Regions from separate parts of the Pandoraea faecigallinarum genome, predicted to be linked through region 1. Evidence: predicted binding sites of a transcription regulator. Region 1 holds the regulator's gene; the other holds the start of a gene.
The links. The regulator NrdR, encoded in region 1, represses ribonucleotide reductase genes. The targets are predictions, from matches to a motif close to CACNANATNTNGTG.
Positions count from the first base shown of each region.

Region 2: a site for NrdR is predicted at 3,060-3,073, ahead of AB870_RS19920 (ribonucleoside-diphosphate reductase subunit alpha). Genes of this name have one in related genera too.

Region 1 covers NZ_CP011807.3:3,605,726-3,612,659, forward strand. The annotation lists gene AB870_RS15735 (autotransporter family protein) at 1-1,705, opposite strand, end outside; gene nrdR (transcriptional regulator NrdR) at 2,649-3,131, opposite strand; gene glyA (serine hydroxymethyltransferase) at 3,150-4,397, opposite strand; ZMP/ZTP riboswitch at 4,496-4,603, opposite strand; gene AB870_RS15750 (zinc-dependent alcohol dehydrogenase family protein) at 4,635-5,654, opposite strand; gene AB870_RS15755 (LysR family transcriptional regulator) at 5,777-6,823, shown strand; gene AB870_RS15760 (hypothetical protein) at 6,851-6,934, opposite strand, start outside.
Region 2 covers NZ_CP011807.3:4,530,615-4,537,548, reverse strand. The annotation lists gene AB870_RS19940 (cytochrome C assembly family protein) at 1-849, shown strand, start outside; gene AB870_RS19935 (PP0621 family protein) at 856-1,152, shown strand; gene AB870_RS19930 (DUF1269 domain-containing protein) at 1,370-1,882, shown strand; gene ampD (1,6-anhydro-N-acetylmuramyl-L-alanine amidase AmpD) at 2,339-2,938, shown strand; gene AB870_RS19920 (ribonucleoside-diphosphate reductase subunit alpha) at 3,313-6,264, shown strand; gene AB870_RS19915 (aldose epimerase family protein) at 6,392-6,934, opposite strand, start outside.

The sequences.
Region 1 (6,934 bases):
CCGAGCCCAGGGCGTTTTCATGCGCCGCGGTCAGCTTGCCGCCCTGCACATCGAGGGAAGCCAGGCCGCTTTGGTCGCCCGTGAGCGTCAAATTGCCGGTGCCGACCTTGACAAGGCGCGAGCCCTTGGCCGCCGGCGATTGCGCCATCTCCGGTTCGATCGTCGGCGCCACGTCCGGGGTGCGCGAGGTCATGCGCTTCTTGCCCGCACTCTCGTCCTGCAATTCCGGCGACGCGAGAATGCGGCCGTCGAAAACATCGTCGCTGCCCAGTGCGCCTAACGTCACCTCCGTCTCGCCCGTGACCAGATCGCCGCGCCCGGTCAGCGAGCCGATGGCGATCTTGCGCTGCGGCGCGTTCCCTTCGGGCGACGCCCCGACCATGGAGACATCGAGTGCCCCGTCCTCGAGCGCGATGCGCGCATCTTGTGCCGTGGTCTTCCCCGCGAAGGCCACATGGCCCTTGTTGGTGAGGTGGACGCCTTCGAGCGCCGTATCGAGAAACGCCAGTTCCCCGTCCACGCTGTTCTCGATACGCGCGTTCCCGGCGCGCGACCGGGCGATGGTCGCCTCGCTCATGTTGATGAGGCTCATGTCGTCGAGATCGGCGTCGAGAATACGCAGATTGGCGTCGCCGCCATTCACCACGCGCGCATTGCCGCCCCGCACGTTGAAGAACTCCGCGTGTCCCGTGTTCGTCATTTCCATGTTTTCGAGGTGCGAGTCCGAAAACGCGACGCTGCCGCCCTCGTAGTTGGCGATCCGGCTCGATCCCATGAAAGCGCCGTTCGCCGTCAACTCGTCCGAGTTCCGGATCGTTGCGCGACCGGCACTCGCGCCTTCGAAATGGGCGCTGCCGTCGTCCACCAGGATCGTACTGGCGCCCGCATCGGCACCCTTTTCGAAGCGGACTTGCCCGCCGTCAGACACCAGAATGCTGGCATTGCCGGCGGTGGTGTTGGCGTTGAAGACGATCTTCCCGGCGTTGCCGCGCCCGGCGTCGCCTTCCGAAGTGGCGGTAGACGGGGCGTCACCGGAAACGCTCGTCACCGGGCGATCACCGTCGATTACCTGAAGCGCATCGGCGCCTCGCCCGGCGATCAGCGCGACATGGCCCGGCTCGCCGTCGATGCCCTTGCCGTTCGCCACGAAATTGAGCACGCCGTTCGTGCCCACCGCCACCGTGATCCCCGTCTGTGCCTGCGGCACGGCCAGGGCGGCGGTCTCGGCTTCGAGCGCGTGGTGAACGTTCAGCGTGCCGCCGGCGACGCCCACAACGTGCCTGGATTGCGCTGTTGCACGGATCGTGCCCACGTCGCGAGCCCCATCGGTGGCGTCCTTCATCGCCTCGGACCACGGTCCCGAGCGGGCCGTCAGTTCCAGTACCGTGTCCTTGCCGAGAACATCCCCGCCTGCCGGGTATCCGGTATCGAAGTCGTTGTTGAACAGGTTCTCGTCGCGCCACGACAGGGCGGTCAACTTTACCGGGTCGGGCTGCGCCGGGGAAACGAGCTCGTGGGTGTTCGCCATCCGGTTGAACGTTGTTTCGTCGACCTGACGCAAACGTTCGACCCGGGTGCGCAACCCGTGCATCTGTTCACTCAACGCGAGCGCTTCCGCCCGTACGCGGTCGTATGCCGAACGATCGTCGAGAAACCGGGTCAGCGCTTCCTGTTTGGCCGCCTTTTCCTGTGCGGACGCGGTCAATACACTATTCAATTCCCTGTTGGTTCTTTCGAGATCTTCTTTACGCAGATTTTTCATCCACGGCTGAACTTCGCCTTCCTCTCCCGAGACGCCGACAACAAGAATTGCAGATTTGATTTTCTCGGAATACTCCCGGAGTTTTTTATCAATATCCGCCGCAACGGCAGTACTTCGGAGATCCGACAGAATGTCCGAATTCATTGATTTCACCGCGGACAAATTCTCGTAAATTTCATTCTTCTTGCCGAATTCGACACCCACTTGCGTCAACCGCTCGCTCAGGGCACTGACGACGTCGTCCCGCTTTTCAATCCATGAAGCGGCTTCGGCCATCTCGCCTAGAGGGACCGCCGCTTGCGCCGGCAACCCCATGGCTGCCACCACCGTGGCCACTGCCACGTAAATTTTCGACCGATGAAACGTTTTCGCCTTTATCAATTTCGCCTGCATTCGTCTGATCCCTATTCAATTCACAATCAGCGGCAATCCATACCGCCCTCGTCCCGATAGCAGCGACGCCACCGCCATCGAGACCGCGAATTCTAGAGAGGAACCATCGAACCCCGACAAAACCGATTAATTTTTAGTATTTACCCCATAATTACATCAACTTTTAAAATTAGGATCATTCTCATTATTAAATCCCAATAATTATTAGAATATTCCCAAAATAACATTTATAACCCGTCTCAATAACCCAAAAGTGTCATTGCGTTCAGCGCGGGCACAACGGCGTACGGTCGCCTTTCAGTCACATCCCACCCTCGAAATCGTGACGTTTGCCGCTCGGCCGACGCCCGTTCCTTACGTTTCGCGCAGCCATGAAAAAACCCGCCGTACCCTTTCGGGCACGACGGGTTTTCCGTCACTCTCGCGCTTGCGCTGGCTTTTCAGCCCGCGTCGCGCGTGCGGTCGTCATTGGGCACGCATACCCCGCTCGGCCTCATGCCCCCGGTTTGCGCCTGGGCTTGATGTCGGTGCTGTCGATCTCCTCGAGCACGTCGCGGAACTCCGCAATGTCCTCGAAGCTTCGGTAGACCGATGCAAACCGGATGTAAGCGATCTTGTCCAGGCGTTTCAACTCCCGCATCACCAGTTCGCCAATGCGCTGGCTGATCACTTCACGCTCCGCGCCGGCCAGCAGCTTGTACTCGATACGCGCGATTGCGGCATCCATGGCCTCGGCGCTTACGGGACGCTTGCGAATCGCCAACTGCATGCTGGCACGGACTTTCGCGCGGTCGTACTCGGCGCGGCTGCCGTCTTTCTTGACGACGACCGGCATCGCAAGCTCGACACGCTCGTACGTGGTGAAACGCTTGTCGCACGACGGGCATTTCCGGCGCCGCCGAATGGCAGCGCCGTCTTCCGCTTCACGCGAGTCGATGACTTGCGTGTCGTCGTGCCGGCAGAACGGGCAGCGCATGCGTGCGACGCCTGTGGCTTAGCCGTAGACCGGGAAACGCTTGGTCAACTCGGCCACTTGTGCGCGCACGCGGGCCAGGTTTTCGGCGTCTTCCGGGTTGTCCAGCACGTCGGCGATCAGGTTGCCGACCAGTTCGGCTTCGGCTTCCTTGAAACCACGCGTGGTCATGGCAGGCGAACCCAGACGCACACCGCTCGTCACGAACGGCTTTTCCGGATCGTTCGGAATCGCGTTCTTGTTGACGGTAATGTGGGCTTCGCCCAGCGCGGCTTCCGCAGCCTTGCCGGTGATGTTCTTTGCACGCAGGTCCACGAGCATCACGTGCGACTCGGTGCGGCCCGACACGATGCGCAGACCGCGCTTGACCAGCGTTTCCGCCATCACGCGTGCGTTCTTGGCGACTTGCTGCTGGTATTGCTTGAATTCCGGCGTGGCGGCTTCCTTGAACGCGACGGCCTTACCGGCGATCACGTGCATGAGCGGACCGCCCTGGATACCGGGGAAAATGGCCGAGTTGATGGCCTTCTCGAATTCCGCCTTCATCAGAATCACGCCACCGCGCGGGCCGCGCAGGCTCTTGTGCGTGGTCGTGGTGACGAAGTCGGCGTGCGGGACCGGGTTCGGGTACACGCCGGCGGCGATCAGACCGGCGTAGTGCGCCATGTCGACCATGAAATAGGCGCCGACCGACCTGGCGATCTTTGCCATGCGTTCGAAATCGATCTTCAGCGCGAAGGCCGAGGCGCCTGCCACGATCATCTTCGGCTTGTGTTGCTCCGCCAGCTTCTGCGCCGCGTCGTAATCGATGTCTTCGGCTTCGTTCAGACCATAGCTCACCACGTTGAACCACTTGCCCGACATATTGACCGGCGAGCCGTGCGTGAGGTGACCGCCGTGCGCAAGGCTCATGCCCATGATCGTGTCGCCCGGCTTGAGCATGGCGAAATACACGCCCTGGTTGGCCTGCGAGCCGGAGTTCGGCTGTACGTTGGCGGCTTCCGCGCCGAACAGAGCCTTCACGCGATCGATCGCCAGTTGTTCGACGACGTCGACATACTCGCAACCGCCGTAGTAACGCTTGCCTGGATAACCTTCCGCGTATTTGTTGGTCAACTGCGAACCCTGCGCTTCCATCACGGCCGGGCTGGTGTAGTTTTCCGAGGCGATCAGTTCGATGTGGTCTTCCTGACGCTGGTTTTCTTTCTGAATCGCGGCCCAGACGTCGGGATCGACGGAGGCAACGGTAGATTTCGATTTGTCGAACATGGCGTTTCCGTTGAATTGAACAGGTTTTCCGGGAGGGGATGCTGCGGCGCGTCTTCCTTTGTGCTTCGGAAGACGATAGACAGGGCAGCACCAACCATCACGGCTGCCCAGGCGAACGGCAAATAAGACCCCGGCGCTTCCCGGTGGGTTGCTCCACCTCGGGCACACAAGGCTGTGCACCCTAATCGCCAGTCACGCGGGGTTTGTGGCGTCGACAGTTTATGCGAGGTTGCGGCGTTAGGCAACCGGCCCCGAAGCGCTCGATACACGTACCACCACCTTGCCGAACGCCCCGCGGCGCAGGTGCGCCAGCGCCTGCCCGAAGTCGGCGAATTCGTAGACGGCATCCACGACCGGTACGATCCCGTGGCGGTCGATGCTCGACACGAGCGTCTCCAGCCCCTGCCGGTGTCCGACCCCAATTCCCTGGACGTGCGCGCGCTTGAGCAACATCGAATACACCGGCAACTGCAGCGTGTCCCCGCCCAGCGTGCCGATCACGGACACTTTGCCGCCCGCGGCCAGCGCCGCCATGCTCTCGCGCATGTCGCCGCCCGCCAGTTCCAGCACCTGCTCCACCCCGCGGTCCTGCGTGAGCCGGCGAACCGCCTCCGACCAACCTCCCTGCCGTAGGACACCATGCGTGACGCCGAGCGCCGCTGCCCGGGCCAGCTTCGCCTCGCTGCCACTCACGACGATGGCCTTCGCCCCGTGGGCGAGGGCCAGTTGCGCGCCGAACAATGCCACGCCGCCCGTCCCGATGGACAGCACCGTTTCTTCGGGCCGCAGTTTTCGCCCCGTGCCGAACAGTGCGAACCACGCAGTCAGCCCGGCACACGTCAGCGTCGATGCGGCGACATCGTCGAGCGTGGATGGCGCCCGCACCAATGCCGCCTCGTCGAATACCGCATATTCGCGCAACACGCCCTGTAACGTCCCGCCGAAGATCCGCAGGCCCGCCGGCGCCTGCTCGCCGTCGATCCAGCGGTCCCAGAATGTATTGATGACCCGCTCGCCCACGGCCACCCGCGTCACGTCCTCTCCCACCGCCACGACCTCACCGGCCATGTCCGATCCGGGCACGAACGGAAACGCCACCGGCAAACCCATGCCGGTGTCGATCATCAAGGCGTCGCGATAATTGAGCGATACCGCCTTCACCCTGACCAGCACTTCGCCCGGCCCCGGTGCCGGCACTTCGGCCGTTGCCAAGGTCAGGGCGCCTTCGCCCAGGGTCGCCATTTGCCATTGCTGCATCGTTGTCATTGCCAATCCCTTTATCGATAAGCCCAGGAAACCGGAACGCCCGGTAGACAGGCTTAGCTTATTGGAGAATACTCAGCCGCAGTGTTGGCGATTTCTCCACTGATTGACGACTTATGAGAACCAATGAAACCTACACGCCCGATCGGCTTTCCGGCATCTCGGCCTTTGTCGCGGCGGTGGATGCCGGCAGCTTCGCGGCGGCGGCCGAGCGGCTTCATCCCACCCGTTCGGCGGTGGCGAAGCGCATCGGGCGTCTGGAGACGCGGCTCGGTGTGCGTCTGTTTCATCGCACCACTCGCAGCCAGCACCTGACCGACGAAGGGCAAACGTTCTATCAACGTTGCACACGGGTGCTGGCCGAACTGTCCGAAGCGGAAGACGAACTGAGCGCCGGGTCGCAAACCCCGAGGGGAAGACTTCGCGTGACGATGCCCGTACAGATCGGACGCCAGTGCATCGCGCCGGTGCTGTTCACGCTGGCCAAAGTCCACACGCAGTTGCGGCTGGAAATGGCCTTCAGCGACCGCCGTGTCGATCTGATCGAGGAGGGCTACGATCTAGCCGTACGCAGTGGGCGTCTGGACGACACCCCCGGACTCAAGGCGCGTTCGCTCGGCGAACAAACGATGCTCTTGTGCGCGTCGCCCGCCTACCTCGCCGCCAATGGCACGCCGCAGCGAGCGACAGATCTGGCCACGCATGAGCGTCTGCTGTACGGACGCGGTGGCAATCTTTATCAATGGCCGGCGTTGGCGATACCGCCTGTGGCTTCCAGCGCATCGAGCAAATCCGGCGCATCCGGTGAATCCGGTGAATCCGGTGAATCCGGTGAATCGGGTGCGCTCGGCCCACCCGTGCCCTCCTGCACGGCGCAGGCACGCACACCGCGCTTCATCCTCGACGATCTCGTCGCACTCCTGGAGGCGGCCGAGCAGGGGCTTGGCATCGCATACCTTCCTCGTTGGGTCGCGATGCATTCGTTGAACGCTGGCACTCTCGTGCATCTGCTGCCGCACACTGACACCCCCGGCACCCCGCTGCATCTCGTCTGGCCCGACACGCGGCACCCGTCTCCCAAGCTGCGCGCCGCCATCGATGCGCTTGTGAGCGCGGCCCCGGCATTGCTCGGAATGCCGCAACAGCCGGAACGCAACGTCTGACGGCCACCTCCGGTTGCACAACGCCGCTCAGGTCGTGTCCCGAGACAGGAATGGCGCCTGCTGCGCGTCGACGGCCTCGGCCCGCGTGCTGTACATATGGGCCCATGTCTG
Region 2 (6,934 bases), 920 kb from region 1:
TACGCCGGGCTGGCGGTTTGCTCGTGGCACGGTTACCGGCGCGACGCCGCGCTCGCTCTCGCGGGCGGGCAGATCGCGCCTGCGCCTGTCGCAGGCACGCCCTCGCGCTGGCCGATGCAGCTTTCGCTGTTCGTCGTGCTCGTGTTGCATGGGGTGCTGCTGCATCAGACCATCTTCCGCGCGCAGAGCATGCACTTCGGTTTCGCATACATGCTCTCGGCCATGTTGTGGCTCTCGGTCGGCATCTACTGGATCGAAAGCTTCTTCTTTCCGCTCGACAGCCTGCGGCTGATGGTCACACCCGTGGCCGCCGTCGCCTGTGTGCTGCCCATGGTTTTTCCGGACGTGCGCATTCTCGGCTTTGCGGCCGATCCGATTTTCAAGGCGCATTTCATCATCGCCAACATGGCCTATGGATTGTTCGCGCTGGCGGCGCTGCACGCTTTGCTGATGATCTATGCCGAGCGCCAACTGCATCCGTCGCGCAGCAGCGAGGCGACAGGCTGGCTGTCGCGCTGGCTCGAGACGCTGCCGCCGCTGCTCACGATGGAGAAATTGCTGTTCCGCCTCATCGGCGCCGGCTTCGTGCTGCTCACGCTCACGCTGATCTCGGGCGTGATGTTCTCCGAGGCGCTTTTCGGGCGCGCAGTACGTATCGATCACAAGACCGTGTTCGCCGTGGTGTCGTGGCTGATGTTCGGCGCGGTGCTGCTCGGCCGGCATTTTTACGGGTGGCGCGGCAAGGTCGCGCTGCGTTGGGTTCTGGCGTCGTTCGTGGCGCTGTTGCTGGCGTATGTCGGTTCTCGCTTCGTGCTTGAGGTGGTGCTGCATCGCATGACGGAGACTTGAAGCGCGATGCGCAATATCCTGCTGTTACTGTTGCTCTTGATTGCCGGGACGTGGTGGATGCGTCACAACGAGCGCAAGCGCAATGCCGGGCGCCCGGAACACAATGAACGCATGCGCACGTCGCCCGGCGGCGATGGCCGCACCGCGGCGCGTCAGTCGCTGCCGCCCGCCGAGTGCATGGTGCGATGCAGCGAATGCGACACCTATCTGCCCGAGAGCGAGTCCGTCGCCGGTGCGGGCGGTAAGCATTTTTGCAGCGCCGCGCATCGCGAGGCGTACGCGGCGCGCGAACACCGCGTCTGAGTCCCGTTGCGCGGCTCGCCCGCGCAGCGTTGGCATCTCGCCGTGCCTCATCGCGCATCTTCCTCGTCTACCGTCATCGACTGCGTGGTTTGCGCCCGGCGCCCAAACGGGCGCGGCGGCTTGCGCATGACTGCCGCATGCACTAAAACACAGTTACCGACCTCGCCTATAAGAACGACAACGAAAGGGCGTGACGACAGGAGGGCGCAATATGCTAATGCGCAGACGGATGTATTTCCTTCTTCCCGATCTGGCCAGTGCCCAGCGCACGATGAGCGACTTGTTGCTCGCCCGTATCGAGGAGCGTCACATCCACTTCATGGCACGTGACGAAATGGATCTGGAGGGACTGCACGAGGCTAACCTGCTACAGACTTCCGATATCGTGCACGGCGCAGAAGCCGGGCTCGTGATCGGCGGCTTCTGTGGTCTGGCGGTCGGTGCGGTCGCCGCGTTTTTCCCCATCGTGGGCACGCGTCCCCAGTGGGAACTGATGATCGTGACCGCACCGCTCGGCGCGCTGTTCGGCGCCTGGGTGTCGAGCATGATCGGCGTCTCGGTACCGAACTCGCGGCTCAAGGCGTTTCGTGAACCGATGGAGCGCGGCATGATCCTGCTGATGGTGGACGTGCGCGAGAGCCGCGTCGACGAGATTCGCGACATGCTCAAGGAACACCACCCCGAGGCCCATATGGAAGGGGTCGAGGCGGCGATCCCGGCGTTCCCGTGATCGGGGACGACCTCGGGGTCAGTGCGGGAGAGGGTTTTACCGGCCGGCAACGGCCATTGGCGCCGCCCCTGTGAGCGGCGCGGGATGGTGTGCGTGCCTTGCAGGCGATGCACGGCACGACAGCGGCGCCATCCCCGGGCGTGGACACGCCCACGGAAGCCTCTCGGCCAGGAACGGCGAGAGGCTTCTTCTTTGGGAATTCTCCTTTTATTTTTTTGGCTTGTTTCAGACGATGCCCCACGTGACACTGGTCGTATGTCGACTTGCCGGACGGTCCGCGCACCGGGCCGGTCACCGGCGACGTCACGCCAAGTGGGCTACAATGCCACCCCTCGCTCTACGGGAGTTCGCTGTGCCCGTCATGCCCCAGTCATCTGCGTCCCCTAATGTTTTGCTCCGCTCGTGCTGCCTGTTGACCGGATACGGCGCAAGCGCGTTGCCTGCGCGAGGTGGCGCATGAACGCGCCGGATCCGCTGCCGGTCTTCACGCTCGATCCCGAAGGTTGGGTACGGGAAGCCGAGCGTCTGCCGTCGCCGAATTTCGACGCTCGCCCGCAGGGCATGCCGGTCGGTCTGCTCGTCGTGCACAACATCTCGTTGCCGCCAGGGCAGTTCGGCGGCAATGAGATTCCCGCGTTCTTCCAGAACCGTCTCGATCACGATGCGCATCCGTTTTTCGATGAGATTCGCGGCGTGCACGTCTCCTCGCATTTTCTGGTGCGGCGAGATGGTGCGTTGCAACAGTTCGTGTCGTGCGATGCGCGGGCCTGGCATGCGGGCGCGTCGTCCTTCGAGGGGCGCACGCGCTGTAACGATTTTTCGATCGGCGTTGAAATGGAAGGCACCGACGACCTGCCGTTTACCGCGGCGCAGTACGTCACGCTGGCGGCGCTCACGCGCGTGTTGCGTGAGCATTATCCGATTCAAGCCGTGGCCGGGCATGCCGATATAGCACCGGGCCGGAAGACGGACCCGGGGCCGCATTTCGAGTGGCAGCGGTTGCGCCGGATGGCCGCGTTGGAACCCGAAACGTTGCCGTTTCAGGCAAACGATTAACCCTCACCGAAGGGCAGGTTTTGCTTGACACGAAGACGGCGCGGGCCTTCCCGGGACACAAATTTTTGATTTTGCGGAGTGCGTCATCTCCACTATACTTAGTGCCAATCCGGCCACCGACCACTACATATAGTGGTCAGTGATGGGAAGCAAGATCCATCAATACCGTGCTTGCCCCGCGGCGTTTTGTGGGGCGGTACAGCAGCAAAGCCGTGCAGCGGACACCTCGAACCCTTGGCCGTCCGTCGGTCGTGCGGTGTTCAGCACTTCGCTCCATCGGCGCCCCCAGGGCGCACTTTTTGCCGACTCGGTACTTCGTATTCGCTGGTGGAAGTGCGCTAACAGCACCATCTCATTGGAACGGGAGTTTTTACATGCAGACTAACGAAAACCTCACCCGCCCGAACCCGACGCCCGCCGCGAACGCCGGCAGTGGCACGGGTGCGTCGGCGCCCCAGACGACGGGCGCATTCGAGCCGGCCACCAACGCCGACTTCAAAGTGATTCGACGCAACGGCGCGGTGGTGGGTTTCGAGCCGTCGAAGATCGCGATCGCCGTGACCAAGGCATTCCTCGCCGTGAACGGCGGTCAGGGTGCGGCGTCGGCCCGCGTACGCGAGCTCGTGGAACAGTTGACGCAGAACGTCGTGCGCGCACTGGTGCGCAGCCGCCCGAACGGCGGTACGTTCCACATCGAAGACATTCAGGATCAGGTCGAACTCGCGCTCATGCGCGAAGGCGAACACAACGTGGCCCGCGCCTACGTGCTGTATCGCGAAAAGCGTTCGCAGGAGCGTGCGCATGCGGTCGAGACCACGCAAGAGGCGGCAACGCCCGACACCCCGGTGCTGCATGTCACCGACAACGGTGTGACGCGTCCGCTCGACATGGCGGCGCTGCGTAACGTGGTGAAGGCCGCCTGCGAGAACCTCGGCGATGAAGTCTCGCCCGAGCCGATCCTGACCGAAACCATCAAGAACCTGTACGACGGCGTGCCGCTGTCGCAGGTCTACGATTCGGCGATCCTCGCCTCGCGCACCCTCATCGAAAAGGAACCGGCCTACAGTCAGGTCACCGCGCGCATTCTGATGCACACGATCCGCCGCGAAATCCTCGGCGAAGAAGTGCCGCAGGCCGAGATGGCCGCGCGTTACATCGAATACTTCCCGCGCTTCATCAAGCAGGGTGTCGAAGCCGAACTGCTCGACGAGCAACTGCTCTCGTACGATCTGGGCAGGCTGGCTGCCGCACTCGATGCGAACCGCGACCTGCAATTCAACTACCTCGGCTTGCAGACGCTGTACGACCGCTACTTCCTGCATATCGAAAGCCATCGCATCGAAATGCCGCAGGCGTTCTATATGCGAGTGGCAATGGGTCTGGCGCTGAACGAAGTCGAGCGCGAAGCGCGCGCGATCGAGTTCTATCAGATCCTGTCGAGCTTCGACTTCATGAGCTCCACGCCGACGCTGTTCAACTCGGGTACGCGCCGCTCGCAGCTCTCGTCGTGCTACCTGACGACCGTCTCGGACGATCTGGAAGGCATTTACGAAGCGCTCAAGGAAAACGCCCTCCTCTCGAAGTTCGCCGGCGGCCTGGGTAACGACTGGACGCAGGTTCGCGCGCTCGGCTCGCACATCAAGGGCACGAACGGCAAGAGCCAGGGGGTGGTCCCGTTCCTGAAGGTGGTCAACGACACGGCCGTGGCCGTGAACCAGGGCGGCAAGCGCAAGGGCGCCGTGTGCGCGTACCTGGAAACGTGGCACCTGGATATCGAAGAGTTCCTGGAGCTGCGCAAGAACACGGGCGACGACCGTCGCCGCACGCACGACATGAACACGGCGAACTGGATTCCCGACCTGTTCATGAAGCGCGTGATGGAAGGCGGCGAATGGACGCTGTTCTCGCCCTCGACCTGCCCGGACCTGCACGACAAGTTCGGCAAGGCCTTCGAACAGGCTTACACGGCATACGAAGACAAGGCCGCGCGCGGCGAGATCAAGCTGTTCAAGAAGGTGCCGGCGCAAGCGCTGTGGCGCAAGATGCTGGGCATGCTGTTCGAGACCGGCCATCCGTGGATCACGTTCAAGGATCCGTGCAACATCCGCTCGCCGCAGCAGCACGTGGGCGTGGTGCACTCGTCGAACCTGTGCACGGAAATCACGCTGAACACCAGCGAGACGGAAATTGCCGTGTGTAATCTCGGCTCGGTGAACCTCGTGGCTCACATGAAGCAGACGGCAAACGGCTACGAGCTGGATCACGAGAAGCTGCAACGCACCATTCGTGTGGCGATGCGCATGCTCGACAACGTCATCGACATCAACTACTACGCGGTGGCGAAGGCACGCAATTCGAACCTGCATCACCGTCCGGTGGGCATGGGCATCATGGGCTTCCAGGACTGTCTGCACCTGCTGCGCACGCCGTACGCTTCGAACGCTGCCGTCGAATTCGCCGACCGTTCGATGGAAGCGGTTTGCTACTACGCTTACTGGGCGTCGACCGAGCTGGCCAAGGAGCGCGGTCAGTACTCGTCGTACAAGGGCTCGCTGTGGGACCGTGGCATCTTGCCGCAAGATTCGCTCAAGCTGCTGATGGAAGAGCGCGGCGGGTACGTCGACGTCGATCTGTCGAGCACGCTCGACTGGGACAGCCTGCGCAAGCACATCGCCTCGCACGGCATGCGCAACTCGAACTGCGTGGCGATCGCGCCGACTGCGACCATCTCGAACATCATCGGTGTGTCGGCCTGTATCGAGCCGACGTTCCAGAACCTGTACGTGAAGTCGAACCTCTCGGGCGAATTCACGGTGGTCAACGAGTACCTCGTCCGAGACCTGAAGGCCCGCGGTCTGTGGGACGAAGTGATGGTCGCCGACCTGAAATACTTCGACGGTTCGCTCGCCCGTATCGACCGCGTGCCGGCCGACCTGCGCGAGATCTACGCCACGGCGTTCGAAGTCGAGCCGAAGTGGCTGGTCGAGGCAGCGTCGCGCCGTCAGAAATGGATCGACCAGGCGCAGTCGCTCAATATCTATATGGCGGGCGCCTCGGGCAAGAAACTCGACGAGACGTACAAGCTGGCATGGACGCGTGCGCTCAAGACCACGTACTACCTCCGTACGATGGCCGCCACGCACGTCGAGAAGTCGACGGTGAGCCACGGTGCGCTGAACGCGGTGCCGAGCTCGGGCGGTGTGTCGGGCGGGTTCTCGGCCGAGCCGACCTCGCCGCTGGCGCAACCGATGCCGGAAGCCGAAGGCGCCGTCTGCACGATGCGCCCGGGCGATCCGGGCTTCGAAGAGTGCGAGGCTTGCCAGTAAGCCGGGTGTGATGCGGTGCCGCATTCGACGTGCGGCACGCCGTATCGGGAAAAACCCCGCCTGTCCGATGGACGGCGGGGTTTTTCTTGGAGATGCGCTGCGCCCGGCGCAGGGTGGTGTGGGGCGCTCAGGCCAGATCGATGCGCATCGACAGGTCGAGCGTCTGGCCGTGGCCGAGCACGACGTGATCGTCATCGAACTCGCCGACACGATGGGTGGACGGTTCGAGGCACAGATAAGGGCGCCCGGGGGGGGAGTGCAATACGAGCCACGTGGCGTCGTCGCTGCGTACGGTGGCAGAACGCAAGCCGCCCGCGTACTCGATGCGGGCTTCGAAGCGTCCCGACTCGGCGGGTACTTCGGCGAACCAGGTCGAGCGTCCGCCGGTATCGAGACCGCCGCCGACCGATACCACTTCCATCGGCCCGACGTGTACACGCTGCTCGCTGGGCCAGCGGATGTCCTCGGACGGCGAACGCCAGAGCGCCTCGGATTCGAACGTCAGACGTGCACCTGCCGGCCAGCGGAAATACGGATGCAGGCCGAGTCCTGCGGGCATCTCCTGCGCCGAGAGGTTGGTCAGTGAAAGCTGCATGTCGATGCCGTGCTCGTCGAGCGTGGTCGACAGATACGCCTGATAGTGCCAGGGCCACGCTGGCTGGGCGGGACA